Regions from separate parts of the Dermacoccus sp. MPR-E5 genome, predicted to be linked through region 2. Evidence: riboswitches for the same ligand, from Rfam matches in the RefSeq annotation. Region 2 holds a riboswitch; each other region holds the start of a gene.
The links. Region 2 has a riboswitch for S-adenosylmethionine ahead of AC1RS9_RS13075 (MetQ/NlpA family ABC transporter substrate-binding protein). Riboswitches for the same ligand answer to the same signal wherever they lie in the genome.
Positions count from the first base shown of each region.

Region 1: linked by a shared signal. The riboswitch ahead of AC1RS9_RS03020 (bifunctional o-acetylhomoserine/o-acetylserine sulfhydrylase) and the one ahead of AC1RS9_RS13075 (MetQ/NlpA family ABC transporter substrate-binding protein) in region 2 are both predicted to bind S-adenosylmethionine.
Region 3: linked by a shared signal. The riboswitch ahead of AC1RS9_RS09875 (TauD/TfdA dioxygenase family protein) and the one ahead of AC1RS9_RS13075 (MetQ/NlpA family ABC transporter substrate-binding protein) in region 2 are both predicted to bind S-adenosylmethionine.
Region 4: linked by a shared signal. The riboswitch ahead of metX (homoserine O-acetyltransferase MetX) and the one ahead of AC1RS9_RS13075 (MetQ/NlpA family ABC transporter substrate-binding protein) in region 2 are both predicted to bind S-adenosylmethionine.

Region 1 covers NZ_JBXASS010000003.1:102,472-107,891, forward strand. The annotation lists gene AC1RS9_RS02995 (phosphatidylinositol mannoside acyltransferase) at 1-123, opposite strand, end outside; gene pgsA (phosphatidylinositol phosphate synthase) at 128-748, opposite strand; gene AC1RS9_RS03005 (HIT family protein) at 814-1,389, opposite strand; gene AC1RS9_RS03010 (hypothetical protein) at 1,472-1,861, opposite strand; gene AC1RS9_RS03015 (GNAT family N-acetyltransferase) at 1,858-2,352, opposite strand; SAM riboswitch class IV at 2,476-2,591, shown strand; gene AC1RS9_RS03020 (bifunctional o-acetylhomoserine/o-acetylserine sulfhydrylase) at 2,664-3,977, shown strand; gene thrS (threonine--tRNA ligase) at 4,144-5,420, opposite strand, start outside.
Region 2 covers NZ_JBXASS010000020.1:28,080-33,499, reverse strand. The annotation lists gene AC1RS9_RS13090 (alpha/beta fold hydrolase) at 1-43, shown strand, start outside; gene AC1RS9_RS13085 (methionine ABC transporter permease) at 163-831, opposite strand; gene AC1RS9_RS13080 (methionine ABC transporter ATP-binding protein) at 828-1,901, opposite strand; gene AC1RS9_RS13075 (MetQ/NlpA family ABC transporter substrate-binding protein) at 1,898-2,905, opposite strand; SAM riboswitch class IV at 3,083-3,194, opposite strand; gene AC1RS9_RS13070 (neutral/alkaline non-lysosomal ceramidase C-terminal domain-containing protein) at 3,407-3,790, shown strand; gene msrA (peptide-methionine (S)-S-oxide reductase MsrA) at 3,858-4,505, opposite strand; gene AC1RS9_RS13060 (GNAT family N-acetyltransferase) at 4,659-5,420, shown strand, end outside.
Region 3 covers NZ_JBXASS010000011.1:38,614-44,033, reverse strand. The annotation lists gene AC1RS9_RS09890 (FAD-binding oxidoreductase) at 1-763, shown strand, start outside; gene AC1RS9_RS09885 (SAM-dependent methyltransferase) at 760-2,064, shown strand; gene AC1RS9_RS09880 (hypothetical protein) at 2,069-2,422, opposite strand; SAM riboswitch class IV at 2,585-2,712, shown strand; gene AC1RS9_RS09875 (TauD/TfdA dioxygenase family protein) at 2,723-3,700, shown strand; gene AC1RS9_RS09870 (GNAT family N-acetyltransferase) at 3,982-4,554, shown strand; gene AC1RS9_RS09865 (carbon starvation CstA family protein) at 4,827-5,420, shown strand, end outside.
Region 4 covers NZ_JBXASS010000013.1:86,178-91,597, reverse strand. The annotation lists gene AC1RS9_RS11160 (universal stress protein) at 62-424, opposite strand; gene metX (homoserine O-acetyltransferase MetX) at 494-1,666, opposite strand; SAM riboswitch class IV at 1,701-1,809, opposite strand; gene AC1RS9_RS11150 (hypothetical protein) at 1,899-2,837, opposite strand; gene AC1RS9_RS11145 (EcsC family protein) at 3,110-3,796, opposite strand; gene AC1RS9_RS11140 (PAC2 family protein) at 3,924-4,853, opposite strand; gene AC1RS9_RS11135 (HIT family protein) at 4,927-5,370, opposite strand; gene hrpA (ATP-dependent RNA helicase HrpA) at 5,391-5,420, opposite strand, start outside.

The DNA of each region.
Region 1 (5,420 bases), on a different contig from region 2:
GATGACGTCGAAGAGGCGGTGGGCGGCGCGCTCGGGCAGCGCCCGCACGCCCCACCAGGCGCCCTTGAACGCTGCGACGGTGACGGCGTCGCGGGCGCGCGTCGTCAACCCCTCGGCGGCCACGCGCTCAGCCCTCGAACGGCTTGGCGAGGGCCTGCTTCCGCACCATGAGCATGCGCTGCACGACCGTGATGAACGATGCGACGGCGAGCAGCGTGAGCACGACGGTCAGCACGATCTCGGGCAGGAACCAGCCGACGAGGCCGGTCGTGACGAGCACGGCGACGAGACGGTCGGCGCGCTCGGCGATGCCGACGTTCGCCTGCATGCCGAGACCCTCGGCCCGGGCCTTGGCGTAGGAGACGACCGAGCCGAGCACGAGGCACGCGAGCGCGAGGCACGCCATGAGGAAGTTGTCGCCCTTGCCCGCGTAGTACAGGACGAGGCCGCCGAAGATCGCGGCGTCACCGACGCGGTCGAGCGTCGAGTCGAGGTAGGCACCCCACGTCGACGAGCGGCCCGACAGGCGCGCCATGTTGCCGTCGAGCATGTCCGAGAAGACGAAGACGGTGATGAACAACGTGCCGACGAGGAAGTCGCCGCGCGGATAGAACCACAGTGCACCGAACGCGACACCGACGGTGCCCACGATCGTCACGACGTCGGGGCTGATGCCGAGACGCAGCAGGAGCTGGGCGATGGGCCGGAAGATGGCGGAGAAAAACGCGCGCGCGTACTTGTTGAGCATGGTGGTTCAACTGTAGCGGTTCGATATACCCGTTCGAGGCAGCGCACTGCCCGTGGTGCCCGGTGTCAGTCGTTCGGCCAGTTCGCGACGATGCGCTGACGGCTGTCCTCGAGCAGCACCGGCAGCGCCTTGGTGCGCCCGATGATCGGCATGAAGTTCATGTCGCCACCCCAGCGCGGCACGATGTGCTGATGCAGGTGCGCGGCGACGCCGGCACCTGCGACGTCACCCTGGTTCATCCCGAGGTTGAACCCGCCCGGGTTCGACGCGGCCTTGAGGGCACGCACCCCGGCCTTCGTCAGCTTCATGAACTCCTCGGTCTCGTCGTCGGTGAGGTCGATGTACGAGGCGACGTGACGGTACGGGCACACGAGCAGGTGGCCCGGGTTGTACGGGAACAGGTTCATCACGACGAAACAGTGCTCACCACGGTGGACGATGAGGCCGTCGGCGTCGGTCTTCCTAGGCGACGCGCAGAACGGGCAGCCGTGGCCGGCGTCCTTTGTCGGACGCTCGCCCTCGATGTACGCCATGCGGTGCGGCGTCCACAGCCGCCCGAACCCGTCGGCCTCGCCCGCGAAGGCGCCGGCTTGCTCGATGAGGATGTCGTCCTGCGAATCAGTGTTGAACTCGTCGACCATGGCCCGATCCTAGAGCCCCGCCTGCCTCGACGCAGCGGCCGCGGGTGGGCTCGCGCGCACCATGCACCCCGGGTGAGCGGTCTCAGACCGCCGCGATCTCGCGCAGACGCGCCGGGACAATGGTTCGGTCGGCTTCCCCCGCGTGCGCGACGTCGCCGACACGGCCCGCCAACGTCCGCGCGACCTCGGCCGCGTCGCCGTCACCGACGACGGCGACGATGCTCGCCAGCCCGGCGAGGCCCGTGACGGCGTCCTCGAGGTCGAGCCAGTCGTCGTCATCGAGGCCGGCCGCCGCCCCCGGCCATGCGACCGAGGCGGCCATGACGCCGTCACGAGCCCACTGCTCGACAGCGTCGCGCGCGAGGGCGCCGTCAGCACCGAGGTGCAGGACGACGGCGTTCGCGACCGGTTTGGACGGGCAGGCGATGCAGCGCTCGCGCTGATCGAGCGCCCAGATGACGTCGTCGCTCATGACGCACGCTCCGCATCGCGGCGGGCGTCGAGGCCGAACGGCGCCACACGCTGCATGTGACGTTCGTCCGGCGGGCCGAAGCCGGCCCGTTCGTACAGCCTGCGGGCACGCGGACGGGCGTTGAGCATCATTCGCGCGACGTCGTGCGCGTCGGCCCAGGCGTCGACGATCCGCAGCATCCGCTCGGCCAGGCCCTGGCCGCGCGCCGACGGCGTGACGAAGACGACCGCGATGTAGAGCGACGGCTGCGCCGGCCGAGCCAGCGCCGGGGGCCGGTGCACGAGCGACGTCTGCACCATGCCGAGAGCCGTCCCGTCAGCACTCGAGGCGAGCCACGTCGGCAGATCGTCGTAGTGCGCGAGCCAGTGATCGGCATACTCGGTGATGAAGCCGGAGCGGTTGCTCTCCCCCGCCTCGAGGTCCATCTGCAGACGCAGCGCCGCGCAGGCGAACGCGTCTTCGCGGCGCGCGCGGACGATCGTCGGTGTCATGGCAACAGTCAAGCACGGCATGAGGGTCGTCGCCCGTAGGCGCGTCGCGTCAGCACGGGGCCGCGACCGGAATGTGAGACAGCATTCCCGCCTGATGACACCACCCGGCCTAGAGTGGCCGCAGGTCACGAGCGCCAGCGTCAAACCCCGGTTTGCTGGCCGGCAACCCTCCCACCGCGGCGGGGTGCTCCGGGTGACGACCTGGCCCGGCGCCGAGCGCGTCCGGGCAAGCGCGGAGGGATTCCCCTTCGGGCACCACACGTACGGTGCGCCGCCCGTGCGTCCACGCACTCCTCAAGAGGGACATCATCATGAGCTCCGAGAACTGGGCCTTCGAGACCAAGCAGATCCACGTCGGCCAGAACGTCGACGGCGACACCGGCGCCCGGGCGCTGCCGATCTACCAGACGACGTCGTTCGTCTTCGACTCCGCCGAGACCGCGGCCAACCGCTTCGGCCTGTCGGATCTCGGCCCCATCTACACGCGCATCGGCAACCCGACGGCGCAGGCGGTCGAAGACCGCATCGCCGCGCTGGAGGGCGGCGTCGGCGCGTTGCTGCTCGCGTCGGGTCAGGCGGCGACGACGTTCGCCATCCTCAACGTCGCTCAGGCCGGCGACCACATCGTCGCCTCGTCCGCGCTGTACGGCGGCACGTACAACCTGCTGAAGTACACGCTCAAGCGACTCGGCGTCGAGACGACGTTCATCGACAACATCAACGATCTCGACGAGTGGCGCGGCGCCATCCGCGACAACACGAAGCTGCTGTTCGGCGAGACGCTGAGCAACCCCGACCAGAAGGTGCTCGACGTGCGCGGCCTCGCCGACGTCGCGCATGACGCCGGGGTGCCGCTGTTCGTCGACAACACCGTCGCGACGCCGTACCTGCTGCGCCCGATCGAGCATGGCGCGGACGTCGTCATCCACTCCGCGACGAAGTACCTCGGGGGGCACGGGACGTCGATCGCCGGCGTGCTCGTCGACGCCGGCACGTTCGACTACGCCGCCGACCCGGCGAAGTTCCCGCAGTTCAACGAGCCGTCGGAGAGCTACCACGGTCTCGCGTTCGCCCGCGACCTCGGCGTCGGATCGCCGCTCGGCGCGAACCTCGCCTTCATCCTCAAGGCGCGCGTCGAACTGCTGCGCGACCTCGGCGCGGCCGTCTCCCCGTTCAACGCGTTCCTCATCGCGCAAGGCCTCGAGACGTTGTCGCTGCGTGTGGAGCGACACGTGGAGAACGCGAAGAAGGTCGTCGAGTTCCTGAAGTCGCAGCCGCAGGTCGAGACGTTGTTCTACGCCTCCGACCCGTCGAGCCCCTACAAGGAACTCGCCGACCGCTACCTGCCCGCCGGCTCCGGCGCCGTGCTGTCGTTCGAGATCGCCGGTGGCGTCGAGGCGGGCAAGAAGTTCGTCGACGCCCTCGAACTGCACTCGCACGTCGCGAACATCGGTGACGTCCGTTCCCTCGCCATCCATCCTGCGTCGACGACGCACTCCCAGGGCAGCGACGAGGACCGCCGCGGCGCCGGCGTGACGCCCGGCCTCGTGCGGTTGAGCGTCGGCATCGAGAACTCCGCCGACATCATCGCCGACCTCGAGAAGGGCTTCGCCGCAGCGAAATGACCATGCGCTGAGGTGGGTCCCCGCGACGGGTGACGCAGCCGGGTTTCGTACCCCGAGCGTGGTCATCCGGCCGTGTCGAACGCCGGCCTTCGGGTGCACATGCCAACACACGAGCGCGCCCCCGAACCGCGAGGTTCGGGGGCGCGCGTCGTCGTCGCGGCAGGAGTCAGCCGGCCGTCGGGTCAGTGTTCTGACGTTCGGTGATGACGCGGGTGATCTCGGCGATCGCGTCGGCCACCGGCACGCCGTTCTTCTGCGACCCGTCGCGGAAACGGAACGAGACGGCGCCGTTGTCGCGGTCCTCTTCACCGGCGATCAGGATGAACGGCGCCTTCGACTTGGACGCGTTGCGGATCTTCTTCGGGAAGCGGTCGTCGCTCATGTCGACCTCGACACGCACGCCGGCTTCGCGCAGCTTGATCGCGACGTCCTGCAGGTAGTCGTAGTACTCCTCCGCGACGGGCACAGCGAGCACCTGAACCGGCGCGAGCCACGCCGGGAACGCGCCCGCGTAGTGCTCGACGAGCACGCCGAGGAAGCGTTCGATCGAGCCGAACTTCGCCGAGTGGATCATGACGGGCTGCTGGCGCGAACCGTCCGCCGCCTGGTACTCGAGGCCGAAACGAGCGGGCTGGTTGAAGTCGTACTGGATCGTCGACATCTGCCAGGTACGGCCGATGGCGTCGCGCGCCTGCACGGAGATCTTCGGGCCGTAGAACGCGGCACCGCCCGGGTCCGGCACGAGCTCGAGGCCGGACTCGAGCGCGACGTCCGACAGCACCTTCGTCGCGATGTCCCACTGTTCGTCGGTGCCGATGAACTTGTCCTTCTTGTCCCCGTCGACGTCGCGCGTCGAGAGCTCGAGGTAGAAGTCGTTCATGCCGAAGTCGCGCAGTAGGCCGAGGATGAAGTCGAGCAGGTGCTTGATCTCTCCCGGCGCCTGTTCGGGCGTGACGTAGCTGTGCGAGTCGTCCTGGGTGATCATGCGCACGCGCGTCAGACCGGAGAGCACGCCCGACTTCTCGTCGCGGTACACCGTGCCGAACTCGAAGAAGCGCAGCGGCAGCTCACGGTAGGAGCGCCCACGCGAACGGAAGATCTCGTTGTGCATCGGGCAGTTCATCGCCTTGAGGCGGTAGTTCTGCCCGTCGACGTCGAGGGGCGGGAACATCCCGTCCGCGTAGTACGGCAGGTGACCCGAGGTGTAGAAGAGGTCTTCCTTCGCAATGTGCGGCGTGCCGACGTAGGAGAAGCCCTCCTCGATGTGACGGCGGCGGACGTAGTCCTCCATCTCACGCTTGATGATGCCGCCCTTGGGGTGGAACACCGGCAGGCCGGGGCCGATGTTCTCGGGGAAGCTGAACAGGTCGAGCTCGGCGCCGAGCTTGCGGTGGTCGCGCTTCTCGGCCTCGGCGAGGCGCTCGAGGTAGGCCTTCAGCTCGT
Region 2 (5,420 bases):
GCGCTCGAGCCTGCAGAAGGTCGCCACCGTCGGCGCTCGCTGACGTACGGTTGGTCTGACGGACGCTGGTCTGACGCGTCCTGACGGCGAAGGGCCGCGATCATCCTCTTCGGATTCTCGCGGCCCTTCGTCATGCTCGCGCCGAGCGGCGCGGAGGGTGTCTCAGTGACGCAGCGCCTTGCGGGCCAGAGCGTTGCCGATGAACTGGGCGATCTGAACGAAGACGATGATGACGACGACGGCGGCCCACGTCACGGCCCAGTCGTAGCGGCGGTAACCGTAGGACAGGGCGAAGTCACCGATGCCGCCGCCGCCCATGGCGCCGACGACGGCCGTCATGTCGATGACCGCGACGAGCGCGAACGTGTAGCCGAGGATCAGCGGCGCCAGCGCCTCGGGGATGAGCACGGTGCGGATGATGCGCCACGGACTCGCCCCCATCGCTTGCGCCGCCTCGATGACGCCGGGGTCGACGCTCACGAGGTTCTGCTCGACGATGCGGCTGATGCCGAAGGTCGAGGCGATCGTCAGCGGGAAGATCATCGACTTCGCACCGATCGTCGAGCCCGTGACGGCGAGCGTCAACGGCCCGAGAGCGGCGGCGAAGATGATGAACGGGATCGGTCGGATGATGTTGACGAGAACGTTGAGCACCGTGTGCAGAACTCGGTTCTCGAGGATGCCGCCGCGTCGTGTGGTGTTGAGCAGCACGCCGAGGGCGAGGCCGAGCAGGCCGCCCATGATGATCGTCGCGCCGACCATGAGCAGCGTCTCGCCCACCGCGGTGACGATCGTGGGGCGCAGCGCCTCCCAATCGGTTGCGGGCATCATGCGGCGACCTCCTCGACGTCGGCGGCGAGACGCAGTTCGTCGAGCACGGTGGTGACGGCGGCGTCGTCGCCGCGCAGGGCGAGCGTCAACGTCGTCAGGGTGTCGTCCTTGAGCGGTGTGAGGCCGCCGTGCACGATCTCCGGTTCGACGCCGTGTGCGGACATGCGGGCCAGGACACGGCCGAACTCGCGCGGGTCGTGAACCGTCAGCGTCGCGAGGCGCCCGTCGTGGGCAGCGCGCAGCCGGGCGCTCTCGCGTGCGTCGGGCACGTTCCGCAGGGTGGCGTCGACGAGGCGGCGCGTCGCGTCCGCCTGCGGCGCGCCGAGGACGTCGACGGTGCGCCCGGACTCGACGATCCGCCCGGCCTCGAGGACGACGACGTCGTCGGCGAGTTCGCGCACGACGTCCATCTCGTGGGTGATGACGACGATCGTCACGCCGAGCTCGTCGTTGACGCGGCGCAGCAGCGCGAGGACGTCCTTCGTCGTGTCGGGGTCGAGCGCGGACGTCGATTCGTCGGCGAGCAGGATCTCCGGGTTCGTCGCGAGCGCACGGGCGATGCCGACGCGCTGCTTCTGCCCGCCGGAGAGCTCGTCGGGGTAGGCCCACGCCTTCTCGGTGAGCCCGACGAAGCTGAGCAGCTCGGTGATGCGCGCCTCCTGGCGCGCCTTGTCCCAGTCGGCGACCTCGAGGGGGTAGGCGACGTTGGCGTACACCGTGCGCGAGCGGATGAGGTTGAACTGCTGGAACACCATGCCGATGCGACCGCGCAGCTCGCGCACCTGCTTCGCGGACAGCGACGCGAGGTCGACGCCGTCGATCTCCACGTGGCCGCGCGTCGGCGTCTCCAGGCCGTTGATGAGACGGACGAGGGTGCTCTTGCCGGCGCCGGAGAAACCGATGACGGCGACGATGCGTCCGCGCTCCACCTGCGTCGTGATGCCGTCGAGAGCCGTCACCTGGCTCTTGCCGCGGGTGAACGTCTTGCCGACATCGTGGAAGGCGACGGCGGGCGGGGTGTCACTCGCCGGCGCGGCGGCCTTCGTCAGTGTGGGGGAGGGGCCCGTCACTTCGATCCCTTCGCCTTGATCTGGGCCTCGAGCTTCGCGAGGATGCCCTGCACGTCGGAGGCGGAGTTGTTCACGAGGACGCTCGTGCCCTTCGTGCGCTCCTCGATGAGCTTCTCGACGCTTGGGTCGTGGTAGGCCTTGACGAACTTGGCGTAGTCGGCGTTGTCCTTGTCCGCGGCGCGCGCGACGACGACGTTGATGTACGGCTTCGACGAGGCCGCATGCGGGTCGTCCTTGAACAGGGCCTTGCTCGGGTCGAGCTTCGCATCCGCGGCGAAGTTGTTGTTGACGATCGCGCCGTCGACGGACGGCAGCGCAGCGGCGGTCTGCTCGGCGTTGACCGCTGTGACGGTGACCTTCGAGGCGCCGGCGTCGATGTCGGCCGGGGTCGACAGCGAGGTGCCACCACCCTTGAGCTTCAGCAGTCCGGCGCTCTGCAGCAGCAGCAAGGCGCGTGCCTGGTTCGTCGGATCGTTGGGGATGGCGATCTTGCCGCCCTGGGGGAACTGGCCGACGCTCGTGTGCTTCTTCGAGTACAGCGCCAGGGGAACGATGTAGGTCGCGCCGATGGGCGTGAGGTTCTGCTTCGCCTTCGTGTTGTAGTCGGCGAGGAACTGCAGGTGCTGGAACTGGTTGAGGTCGACCTGGCCCTCGGAGAGCGCGGGGTTGGCCTGGGTGTAGTCCGAGAAGTTGACCGGTTCGAGGTCGAGACCGTACTTGTCCTTGCCCACCTTGACGAGCTGGTTCCAGTACGGGTCCGACGCCTCCGTCGTGCCCACCTTGAGGTGGGTCAGCTTGTCGTCACTGCTCCCGCCGAGCACCTTGGCCCCGATGCCGGCGGCCAGCGCGACGACGAGGACGCCTGCGCCGATCGCGACGTACTTGCCGGTGTTGTTCTTCGGTTTCGGGGGCAGGGCGCTCGCGCCGTTCTCGGCGCTCGTGGCGTCATGCGTGGACGAGGCGGGCGTCGAGGTCTCGTCGGCGGGGGTGTGCTTGTCGGTCATGATCTCTCCTGGTGAGGCGGCAAGGATGCGAATGCGCGGGGCTGGCGCGGGTGCGCGGAGTCAGCGTGAAGGCGGGGCGCCGGGGTGGGGCGCGGTGCGCGGTGTCGTGCGGGGCATGCCTTTCGGGGCCTGGGCAGCGCAACGGAAGGCTCACGAGGATGCCGTCACGTTGGGTGCCGAGCGTGCTTGCCGCGTGGTCGACGCGGCCGGGTCATCACCTGGAGCACCCCGCCACGCGTGTGAGGGTTGCCGTCCGACCAGCCAGGGCTTTGCATCGGATCTCTTGACCAGCAGCGAGATTAGAGCCGCGCACGACAAAGCGTCAAGTTGTGGCACTGGAGATGAGACGTGGGCGAAGATTGTGACGTGCGACACGCGGCGTGGCTGATGCGGCGTCTTTCGCCGTCGAGGCTCGGGTGAGTGATTTCTTCACACAGCTTGGACGATCGTCTAGGTGGGTGATGAGTGTGACGTCGGCCACGCGCCGAGGGCCCCGGCGTCGTGTTCGACGACGCCCCACCCGGGCAGCACTTCGGTGACGTCCTGACTCAGCCGGACGCCACACGCTCGGCTGGTTCGAGCGTGCGGGCGGTCTTCCGCGGCGGCCACCCGAAGAATGACTTCCGCACGATGGGCACGTTCGTCAAGGTGCAGCGTCAGGTCGGCTCGTCGTGGGTCGACGTCCTCGACGACCACGACTGGGACACCTCGTACGTCTGGTCGCGCGAGGGCGTCTCGTACTCGCGATGCACCATGGAGCGGCGCATACGTCGCGGCACGCCCGCGAGCACGTATCGCCTCGTGCAGCAGGGCAACTGGAAGAACGGCTGGAACGGCAAGGTCAGTGCCCATACCGGAACGAGCCGGGCCTTCCAGGTGCGCTGAGACGGCCGGTGCCCCGCGGTGGCCGGTTGATCGGCCGCCGGCTCAGCGGCCGCCGTGCATGTCGTCGTCAGCGTGGCGGGAGGACATCCGTCTGCGCGGGCAGGTCGGCGACGCCGACGGGGCACGTGACGCCCTTGAAGCCGTGGTTGCAGTAGCCGCCGGGGTGCTTGGACAGGTACTGCTGGTGGTACAGCTCCGCCGGCCAGAAGGGGCCCGCCTCGTCGGCCGGGCGCATCTCGGTCGTGATGGCGCCGCGGCCCGCGTCGTCGAGTGCCTCTTGGAAGAGCGCGGACGTCTCGCGGGCAGCGCGCTCCTGCTGCGGCGTCGTCCAGTAGATCGCCGAGCGGTACTGCGTGCCGACGTCGTTGCCCTGCCGGTTCGCGGTCGTCGGGTCGTGGTTCTCCCAGAACGCCTTGAGAAGCTCGCGTTCGGACACGCGCGACGGGTCGTAGGCCACCATGACCGTCTCGGTGTGGCCCGTGCCGCCGTCACAGACGTCCTCGTACGTCGGCTCGGTGGCGTGGCCGCCCATGTACCCGACGGCCGTGGTGACGACGCCCGGAATCTTCCAGAAGATGCGTTCGGCGCCCCAGAAGCAGCCCATCGCGACGTACAGGGTCGCCGAGCCGTCGGGCAGTTCGGAGAACATCGGCACGTCGAGGACGTCGTGCAGGTCGCTCGCCTCGGGCGTTCGGGTGTGCTTTCGAGTGAACATGAGGTGCCTTTCCTCGGGTTCCGAGACAACACCGCCGGCGGTCGAGGCATTCCGGCCCGAGCCTCCGCCGGCATGAACGGGTTGTCGCACGATCCAGGCGGACGCGCCGAAAAACCGGTTGCGTACGCAGCTGGTGCTGAGTGCAATGTCGCCATGCGCATTCGTCAGATCGGCCCGTCCGACCCGCTGTTCGACGCCTGGGCGCAGGTGTTCATGACGGTGGGCCACGAGCAGTGGGGCAAGCACACGAGCGCCTACCCCGCCGACGAGCTGCGCGCCATGTGGGGCAAGGAATCCGAAAAGCGTCATGCGTTCGTCGCCGTCGAGGGGGAAGCCTCGTGCGACGACGACGCCGTTGGGGGAGCAGCCGACATACAGGATGATGGCGTGGACACAGCAGCTGGCGTCGTCGGTGCCGCCGAGCTCGTCCTGCCGCGCCGCGACAACACCCACCTCGCGTTTCTCCACCTCGACGTGCCGGCTCCCGCGCGACGACGGGGTGTCGGCTCGGCGCTGCTCTCAGCCGCGGAAGAGATCATGCAGGACGAGGGACGTACGACGGTCCTCGTCGAGACGCAGACGCCCGTCGGCCAGCCTGACGCCGCAGGCGCCTTCCTCGCTGCCCGCGGGTTCGCCCAGGCCCAGACGTGCGTGCGCAACGCTCAGCGTCTGCCGGTCAGCGACGCCGTCGCCGCACAGATGCGTGCTGCCCTCGCGTTCGACGACGAGTATGTCGTCGAGACGGCCGTCGACGACCTCCCGTCGCAGTGGCTCGAGGAGCGGGCCCGTCTCGGAGCGATGATGTCGACCGACACCCCGCTCGGTGACGTTGCGATCGAACCGGAGACGTGGGATGCCGCGCGGGTGCGCGAGCTGTTCGACACCGCACGCGCTCAGGGCCGACGCGTCGTCGAG
Region 3 (5,420 bases), on a different contig from region 2:
CGAACGCGTCGACGGCCTCGACGGCATGATCGTCAGCAAGGACGAGGCCTATCTCGTGCTCGCCAACTTCTTCCCCGAGACGCGCCGCCGCCCGAGCGACTACACGGGGCAGAACATCTTCTACAAGAGCATCAGTGAGCTCGACCGCGACACCTTGAGCGCGCACGACTACATCTGGCGTTGGGACACCGACTGGTTCTGGTGCTCCGACGCGTTCTTCGCACAGAACCCGAAGGTGCGACGCGTGTGGCCGCGCAAGTACCGTCGCAGCGACTTCTACCACCGCATCGTCGGGTGGGAGAACCGCTGGGGCTTCGCCGCGAAGATCGACGAGATGCGCGGCGAACTGCCGCGCGAGCGCGTCGTGCAGGACGTCGAGGTGCCCCTCGAACAGCTCGAGACGTTCATGCCGTGGTTCGACGAGCACGTCGGCATGACGCCCGTGTGGGTGTGCCCGCTGCGCCTGCGCGGCGACGACGCGTGGCCGCTGTACCAGCTCGAACCGAACCGCACGTACGTCAACGTCGGGTTCTGGGGCACCGTCGCCATCACCCCCGGGCGGGCTGACGGCGACGTCAACCGCGACATCGAGGCCGTGCTGCCGACGATGCACGGCCACAAGTCGCTCTATTCCGACGTCTACTACGACGCCGAGACGTTCGAAGAGCTGTACGGCGCAGACGAATACCGCCGCATGAAGACGAAGTACGACCCGCAGGGCCGCCTTCCTGAGTTCGCTGACAAGATGAGGACGCACGCATGAGCCAGACCACGACCGCCACCCCCCTCGTCGCCCAGGCCGTCCAGGCCGTGTTGGAGGAGCCGTTGCCCTTCCGCATCACGGCGTACGACGGCACCGACATCGGCCCGCGCGACAGCGACATCGCCGTGCGTGTCGAGAGCGAGGAGGGGCTGCGCTACCTCCTCAGCGCCCCTGGCGATCTCGGCCTCGCCCGCGCCTATCTGACGGGCACGCTGACCGGCACCGGTTTCCACCCTGGTGACCCCTACGAGGTGTTCAGCCGCATCAAGCGTGACGTGCGCACGAAGCAGCTGACGCCGAAGGGCGTCGCGTCGGCGCTCGCGCCCGTCGTCAAGCAGCTGGGGCCGAAGGCGTTCGTCCACCCGCCGCTGCCCGAGGTCGAGAACGAGCCCCGCTGGAAGCGCCACCTCGCCAAGGTGAACCCGGTGGGTCGCGCCGCCGACTCGATCAAGCACCACTATGACGTCTCGAACGCGTTCTACGAGAAGGTGCTCGGTGACTCGATGGCCTACACGTGTGCCGTGTTCGACACGCCGGACGACACCCTCGAGGAAGCGCAGGAGCGCAAGTTCGCCCTCGTTGCCGACAAGCTCGACCTGCAGCCCGGCCAACGGCTGCTCGACGTCGGCTGCGGCTGGGGCGGCATGGCGATGCACGCCGCTCGCGAGCGCGGCGTCCACGTCATAGGCGTCACCCTGAGCAAGGAGCAGGCCGAGTGGGGTCAGCGCGCCGTGCGTGAGGCGGGCCTCGAGAGCCTCGTCGAGATCCGCCACGGCGACTACCGCGACGTCACCGAGACGGGCTTCGACGCCGTCAGCTCGATCGGCCTCACGGAGCACATCGGCGTGAAGAACTACGCCAACTACTTCTCGTTCCTGCACTCGAAGCTGCGCGACGGTGGCCGCCTGCTCAACCACTGCATCACGCGTCGCGACGACACGGCATCGGCCAAGCCGGAGCCGTTCACCGATCGCTATGTCTTCCCCGACGGCGAGCTCGCCTCGCCGGGGCGGCTCATCAGGGAGTGCCACGACGCCGGTTTCGAGGTTCAGCACGACGAGAACCTGCGCCTGTCGTACGCCCTGACGCTGCGCGACTGGTGCCGCAACCTCGAGGCGAACTGGGATTTCTGCGTCGCCGAGGCGGGCCTGCCGACCGCGAAGGTGTGGGGCATCTACATGGCCGGTTCACGCCTCGGGTTCGAGGAGGGCTGGCTGCACCTGCACCAGGTGCTCGCCACGAAGACGACCGACAACGGCGACAACGGCGGCTACCCGCTGGGCTCGCACTGGGCACCCTGAGCTCTCACTGGCGGTGCTGAGCGGCTGCCCGTTGCCCGTCCAGACGTAGGCGACGCGCAATCATGACGGTGGGGGTGATGCCGACGAGCATCGCCGCCACCGTCATGATCTGCGTCCACGCGAACGCGTTCTGGAACGAACTGTTCGCGATGGCGACGGCCGCCGAGCGCAGGTTGAACGCGAGGATCGCGGCGCGGGCCCCTGACGCGCGGCGTGTGCGCGCCCAGTAGACGAGAGCGCCGACGGCCGGCGCGAGCAGCGACCACATGTACGCGCTCAAATCGCTGCCACCATGCGACTTCACGAACTCGACCGTGACGATCGACGCTCCGATCTCGAACACGGTCACGGCGATCATGAACCATCGATCACCGCTGCTCACGGAAGGGGGAGTGCTCCACGGGCGTTCTGCTCTCAGTATGGCCGCCCGGGTGCGGCGGGCCCCTGACGAATGTCACGGTGTGGCCGCCGTTGATGCATAACTCGACCTTTATGTTTGGCCAGTGCTACGTTATGTGTGGGTCACGAGCCCCGGCGCGAAGTCTCGGCTGGCCGGGCGGCAACCCCCATGCGAACGCACACGCGCGCCGGGGTGCCCCGAGTAACGACCCGGCCGCCCGTCGACCGACGCGGCGGCAAGCGCAACGAAGGGTCTGCCATGACACTCCTCGACACCACGCCCGACACGAACGTCGACTCCGCGAGCGGCGCACCGACGGGTGTTCCGACGAGCGCAGCGGCGCGCCACGGCGGCACCGTCGCGACGCCCGGGCTGCGCATCGAACGCCTCGGCCCGGCGTTCGGCGCAATCGTCCACGGCGTCGACCTCGCGCAGGTCGACGACGCGATAGCGTTCGACCTGCGCCGCGCGCTGCTCGCGCACAAGGTGCTCTTCTTCCGGGGTCAGGACGCGTTCGACGACGACGCTCAGGTGCGCCTCGGAAACCTGCTCGGCGAGCTGACGGCGGGCCACCCCGTCGCGGGCACGCACGAGCGCAAGGAGATCTACTCGATCGACTCCTCCGACCCCGAGTTCTCGTTCTCCGACGAGTGGCACACGGATGTCACGTTCATGAAGGAGCCGCCGGCCATCAGCGTCCTGCGCGCCGTGACGCTGCCGGACTACGGCGGCGACACCTCCTGGGCCGACGCGCAGGCGGCGTACGACTCGCTGTCGGAGCCGTTCCGCGGCCTCGTCGACCAGCTCGTCGCCGCCCACGACGGCAACCGCGAATGGGGCGCCTACCTGCGCAAGAACGGTGGGCAGGAGTGGAGCGGCGAGGTCGTCACCGAGCTGCCCGTCGTCGAGCACCCCGTCGTGCGTGTGCACCCCGAGACGGGCCGTCGCGGGTTGTTCGTCAACCCCGGTTTCACCTCCCACATCGTCGGCGTGTCGCAGGCCGAGTCGCGGGCGATCCTCGACGTGCTGTACGCGCACCTGACGCAGCCCGAACACACCATCCGCCACCGTTGGGCGCCCGGCGACGTCGGCATCTGGGACAACCGCGCGACGTCGCACTACGCGAACCGCGACTACGTCGACGCCAACCTTGGCCCGCGCGCCATGAGGCGCGTGACGGTCGGTGGCGACAAGCCCGTCGGCGTCAATGGCCTGACGGGTGGCGCAGCTGCCTGACGGTGTGAGCTGACATGGCGCGGTGCGGGTCTCTGGGGCCCGCATCGCGTCGTCATGTACCCCTCTGCGATTTTCGTCCCCCTTCGCGAATCCCGTCCCCATCGGCGAATCCCGTCCCCATCGGCGAATCCCGTCCCCATCGGCGAATCCGGTCCCCATCGGCGAATCCGGTCCCCATCGGCGATTTTCGTCCCCATCGGCGATTTGCGTGTGTACATTCGTCCAGCCGGCCGTCGGGAAAATCGGTCGCCGGGGGCGTCGCACGGTGATGGAATGACGGGATGCTGACGCTCATCAGGCCCGACGCCGCTCGCTACGACGACTGGAAGGACGCATTCGACGAGTTCGGCGCGACGCCGAAAGACGGCACGGGCTATCGTCGCGACGACGTCGTCGACACGTCGCGCGCCGGGTTCGACGCCTACCTCACCGATCGTGCGCGCCAGGGCGATACGACCGTCGCGCCGCCTGAGGGATTCGTGCACTGCAGCTATTTCTGGGTGCTCGACGGCCCGCGGGCGGGGGAGGGTGACATCGTCGGCTTTCTGGCCCTGCGTCACACCCTCACCGAGGTGCTGTATGAGGCGATCGGTCACATCGGCTACTCGGTGCGTCCCAGCGCTCGTGGGCGGGGCGTCGCCGCGGGCGCGCTGATGCTCGGTCTCGACGAGGCGCGGGCGCTCGGCGTCGAACAGGTGCTGGTGTGCTGCAGCACCGAGAATCCGGCGTCACGTGCCGTCATCGAGAAGTGCGGCGGGCAGTTCGAGGACGTCCGCTCCCACCCCGCGTTTCCGGGCGAGACACGTCGCTACTGGTTCGGCTCGCCGCCGTTTCCGCAGGGACCGACGGCCTGACGCCGGCTGCGGCGGGTGCGAATGCGACCGAAAATCGCAGATGAGGACGAGAATCGCCGACGGGGACAGGAATCGCAGAAGGGGCACGGTGCGGGGCGGCCCGGCCGAGGTCAGTCCCCATCCGAACTCAGGCCCCCAAACCCTCAGCCGACGTCGTGACCAGGATGTGATTGCTCGGTCCGCGAGCCGAGACGCCGTACCCATGGGTAGACCCCTACTGTGGCCTTACTCACATCGGCCGTCATGGCCACCAGCACTACCAGGAGGTCACCGTGGCGGCGTCACGTCTCGACACCCTCGACCGCGATCCGGGGTTGCCCCCCGTCGCGGTCGAACCCCCTCGCACCATCACCGGGCGGCAGAAGATCATGATCGCCGTCGCGGCGATCGTCGCCGCCATCGGCTGGACGATGGTCGCCTTCGTCCGCGGTGAGCACGTCAACGCCATCTGGTTCGTGTTCGCGGCCGTCGGCAGCTACGTCATCGGCTACATGCTCTACAGCCGTCTCATCGCGTACAAGGTCGTGCAGCCGCGCGACGACATCGCGACGCCGGCGGAGCAGTTCGAGAACGGCCAGGACTACATGCCGACGGACCGTCGCGTCCTGTTCGGCCACCACTTCGCCGCCATCGCCGGCGCCGGCCCCCTCGTCGGCCCCGTGCTCGCCGCGCAGATGGGTTACCTGCCGGGCACGATGTGGATCATCTTCGGCGTCATCTTCGCGGGCGCCGTGCAGGACTACATGGTGCTCGCCATCTCGACGCGCCGTGGCGGCCGCAGCATCGGCCAGATGGCGCGCGACACGCTCGGCCCCGTCGGTGGTTGGGCGGCGATGCTCGCCGTCATGACGATCATGGTCATCCTC
Region 4 (5,420 bases), on a different contig from region 2:
ATGCGCGGGTGTTCCCGACCTGACGCAAGCGCGTGAGGCCGGGGTTGGGAGCAGCGCGAGATCAGTGCGCTGTGGGCTTGACCGCGAGGACGGGGCACGGCGCGTCGAGCAGCAGCCGCTGAGCGCTCGAACCGAGGATCAGCTTGCCGACGGGCGTGCGGCGACGCAGCCCGATGACGAGCAGCGCCGGGTCGAGTTCGGCCACCTCGTCGAGGATCACCTCGACCGCGTCCTGGCCCTCCTCCACCTGCACGACGCGGCCGCCGACCGCGTCCGCACTCTCCTGCGCGGCAGCGCGCGCGTCGTCGCTCGGGACGGTCGAGACGAGTACGAGCGGGCGCCCCAGCACACTCGACTGACGCACGGCCTCGGCCACCGCGGCCTCACCCTCCGGGCCCGGAGCGAAACTGACGACGACGGACATGCGCAACCCCTGTTCTGCGACTGTGGCGATCGGCTCACACGCTACCCGAGGTGCCGCGAGCGCCCGCCGTCACGCCACGGGACGGACGCGGCCCGCCTCGGCCGTGAGCGGCCGGGCGATGACCTCGCGCACGAGCGCCGCGATCTGGTCGGCCTCGATGAGGAAACCGTCGTGACCGTGCGGCGAGTGGATGAGACGCAGCCGTCCGCGCCCGTGAGCCCGGACGATGTCGGCGGAGGCGCTGACCGGGAACAGCCGATCGGAGTCGACCGCGGCGACGACGAGCTCACCCCCGAACACCCGAAGCGCAGGCTCGATGCCGCCGCGGCCGCGGCCGACGTCGTGCGTCGCCATCGCCTGCGTGAGCCGCACATAACTCATGGCGTCGAACCGCGCGACGAGTTTCGCGGCGTGGTGCTCGAGATAGCTCTCGACGGCGAACAGGCCGCCGTCGAGCGTGCGGTCCGCTCCCTGCGACTCGCGCCCGAACCGCTCCTGCAACTCGTTCGCGCTGCGGTAGGAGGTGTGCGCGATCTGGCGGGCGAGCCCGAGCCCCGACGTCGGGAAGACGCCCTGCTCGAGGTAGCCGCCACCCCGGAAATCCGGGTCAGCTTCGATTGCCCGCACCTGCGTGTGCCCCCACGCGATCTGGTCGGCGCCCGCCGCCGCGCAGCTCGCGACGACGAGGGCGCGCTGCACCCGATGCGGGAAGGTCGCCACCCACTCCGCGGCGCGCATCCCGCCGAAGGAGCCGCCGATGACGGTATGGAAGCGCGCGATGCCGAGAGCGTCGGCGACCCGCGCCTCGGCGCGCGCCTGATCCCTGACGCTGACGTGTGGGAAGCGCCCGCCCCACACCCGGCCGTCTGGTGCGAGCGACATGGGACCCGTGCTGCCGCGACAGCCGCCGAGGACGTTGATCGCCACGACGAACAGCTCGTCGGTGTCGAGGGGCGCGCCGGGGCCGATGAGACCAGGCCACCACCCCGCCGTCGGCTGCCCGGGGCCGACCGGCCCGACGACGTGCGAGTCTCCGGTCAGGGCGTGCTCGACGAGGACGGCGTTGCTCGCGTCGTCGTTCAGCTCGCCCCAGCACTCGTACGTCATGATGACGTCGGGCAGGGCGGCGCCGTTCTCCAGCGTCAGGGTGCCGATGTGGACGGCACGTGCGTGCGGGTTGAACCCGTCGTCGGTGAGGGGCGCCGCGGGGTCGGCCACGGCGAGGCGACGGTGCGAAACCATGACGTCCTCGATTCCGAGGTGGGTCGCAACCCACCTCTCGCGCTTGCCGCCCACGGGCGGCCCTGTCGTCACCCGGGGCACCCCGCCGCGAGGGAGGGTTGCCGCTCAGCAAGCCGGGGCTTGTGTCGCTGAAACTCTTGACCTGCGACACAGTAGGCGGCCCTGCCCGCGGCTTCCATCGTTCGCGCGACGACGTCCACGATGTGGCGCGCTCCCACAACCGGCACGCTCGTCAGGCGACGGAACTCTGCCGAGCCTTCGTGTGGAGCGCACCGACGGCCTGCTCGTACGACAACCCCGTGCCTGTGATGTCGCGCAGCAGTTGCCCCAATGACGTCCGCCCGATGCGCAGCGACGCCGCGGCGCACGCACCGGCTCCCCGCAGGTCGCCTTCGCGCCAGGTCGCGGCGGCCTCGAGGGCCTTCCACGCGGCGCGGCCGTGGCGCGGCACGAGCGGCAGCCAAGTTCGCAGGCACGCGCTCGTCATCGGCGGGCCCGGCTCGCCGAGCGGCGTGCCCGGGCTCAGCAGACGGAAGAGTTCGGGTGCGACGCACAGGAGGATCTCATCGCGCGTCGGGCCGTCGACGACAGCGTCGGCGAGCACCTGCAGGTTGGCGCTGCGGGAGCGTCGCCGGGTGCCCGACGCGGTGTCGGGGACGTCGCACAACCGTGCCCAGGCGGCTCGGACGTCGACGACGCTGGGAACGGGGCGCGCGGTGGCGGCCATGGCCTCGCCGCCGCGGCGGACGTCGCGAAGCTGCTCGCGGGTCTGCTCTGACAGGGACGGGATCTCGTGGATCGCGCCGTCACAGCAGCCGAGCTCGCATTCGATGGCCCACCAGTGCTCGTCGCTGGCACCGAGGACGTGGTGCAGCGGCACGCGGCGCTCGATGCGTTTCGCGAGGGCCGCGATGTCGACGCGGCCCGGCTCGCAGCGATAGGCGATGGCGATGGCGGCCTGCGCACCCATCGTCGCGCGCCGCTCAGCGACGACGTCGAGCATGTGCGCCGTCTCCCCGTCGCACGCATCGTCCGCCCAGCCGAGCACCCCCGCGAGCGCACCGTCACGTTCGAACAGGACGATGACGGCGCCCGCCCCCTCGGAGCCGACGAGATCGGGAAGGGCTGCCACCAGGGCGCTGAGGCCCTTGAGTCGTGTTGTTGTCTTCATGCCCCCAGCGAAACCCATGACGCCACCCGCGCGCTGACCACGAGCCACAAACCTGTGGACGAGGCATCCTGCGGGCCGCGAAACGGGCCGTAGCCGTCACACCTGTGGGTGAGTGGGCCGTTCGAGCAAGGCCAGGCGGGGGTTCGGGGCCCGTTAGATCGTCGCCCGGAAGCCCGTTGATGCGCACGGACGACACATCGCCGAACCGGCCCGGACACGCCGAACGCCACCCGCCGAAGACGAGTGGCGTTCGGGGTGGAATCAGGGCGACGTCAGGCTGACGGCGGGATCTGCGCGACGAAGTCGCGACGCGCCGACTGGGCGATCTTGCGGATGAGGACGACATCGAGGCCGCCACCGATGAAGCCGCCCGCCACGGGGATGAGGCGCGGAATGCGCGTGAGGAAGCGACGCCCCACCTGCGAGCCGAGACGGAACGCAACTGACTTGTTCACGACGGCGAGCGCCGCCGGCGGCAGCCTGCGCGTGGCGACGTTCGTCGCGACGCCACCCGTCATCGGGCCGAGGCCCTTGAGGACCTGCGTCGCGTCCGCACCGATGAGGTCGAGCAGGATCGCCGAGCGCACGGCTGGGTCGTCGACGTCGTGACCGTTGATGGCGGCGATTGCCGCGACCATGCGCGTCGCGACGGTGTAGAAACCGATGACGTTCGCGGGCAGTGCCACGGGGAGCGTGACGAAACCGCCGAGGTTGGTGAGGAAGCCGTTCGCGCCCGCGAGCTTCGTGTGTGATGCGACGACGTCGTCCATCGCCGCTTCCTTGGAGCCCGCCTTCTTCATCGCCTCGTCGGCGACGGCGCGGGCCGACTTGAACGTCGCCACGCCCCCGATGCCCACCGAGATGAGGTGCTGCGCCAGGGTGTTGGCCGTCGAGTCGAGCATGCCCGACGATTTCTCGGGGGCTGCAGGAGCCTTCTTGTCTTGACCGAATCCGAACATGAGGTGATCCTCCCAAGTTGGCGGGGGCCCGGCAAGCCACCGCAGGGGTGGCCGCAGCCAGGCGAGCGTTGCGAAGCCCGCGTGGCCGTCGGCTCAGACCGACGGCCGGCGAGAAGCGCTCGCGGGCTCACAACGAGCCCTTGGTGCCCGGATCCTCTCCCTCGGCGCGCAGGAACTGCTCCAGCTCGGCGCCGATCTCGTCTGCGCTCGGCAGGTCGTTCATCTCGGCGGCGAGGAGCGAGCGTCGACGACGACCCTCGGTGAAGGCGTCGTACTGCCGCTCGAGGCCCTCGACGACCTCGGTGACCTCGTCGTTCTCGCTGATCTGCTTGGCGATGTCGGCGCGATGCAGCCCGGCGATCGCGGCGAGCTCCTGAGCGGGGATCGCCAGCCCCGTCAGCCCGCAGACGGCCTCGAGCGCGGCGAGCGCGGCGTCCGCGAACTCGACCTGCGTGAGGTAGTGCGGCACGTGGATCGCGAAACCTGCGGTGTCCATGCCTGCCTCGGCGAGCCGGATGTGCATGAGCCCTTCGGCACTCGAGGGCACCTGGACGTTGCCGAAGAGCGGCTCGTTCTCCGTCAGCAGACGCTGATCGGAGGCGAAACGCGTGAAACCGACCGGGCGCGTGTGCGGCACCGCCATCGGGATGCCGTGCGCGCTCACCATGAGCGAGACGCCGAGGTTCGCCGCGAGGATGCGGACGGCCTCGCTGACGCGCTCCCACTGGTAGTCGGGCTCGGGGCCGGCGAGCAGCAGGAACGGCGTGCCTTCGGCGTCGACGAGGCGGTACAGCACGAGAGCCGGGTCGTCGTACTCGCTGTAGCGGTCGCGATCGAACGTCATCATCGGGCGGCGACCGCGGTAGTCGAGCAACTGGTCGACGTCGAACGACGCGACGACCGTGTGCTCGAGCGTGCCCAGCATGTGCGCCGTCATCAACTTCTGTGTGTTGCCCGCGTCGATGAAACCGCCCAGCGAGACCACGAGGGTCGAGGCGCTCTGCTCGGCGAGCGGGGTGTCGGTCTCGATGCGGAACAGTTGCGTGGGATCAAGCACGTCGTACTCCTTCGTCAGGTGCTCACCGTTCAACGCCCCGCGCGCGGGGATGATTCCCCCACGCCGCGGCCACTCAGGTCTGCGGCGACGCGGCGTCCGGAACGGTCTCGGCATGACCGTCGGTGCGCAACTGCGCCCGCAGCGCCTCGGCATTCTCGGCGAGGATCTGCTGGTCCTGGCCGCGCGTGACGGCGTGCGGGTCGAACTCGGCCGGGCTCTGCGTCGGCCACACGTGCAGGTGCAGGTGCGGCACCTCGTACCCCTCGACGAGCAGGCCGACGCGCTGCGCCTGCCACGCGCGCTGCTGCGCCTGACCGATGATCTGCGCGACACCCGTGAGATGCGCGAAGATGCTCGGCGGCGCCTGCGTCCATTCGACGATCTCCCCGCGCGGCACGACGACCGTGTGCCCGTCGGTGATGGGGTCGATGACGAGGAACGCCACGCACACCTCGTCCTGCCAGACGAAGTGCGCCGGGATGTCGCCGTCGATGATCTTGCTGAAGATGCTCGCCATGGCCTCCAACCTACGCCCGATCAGCGGGCCTCCGCAGCGTCCATCGCCTT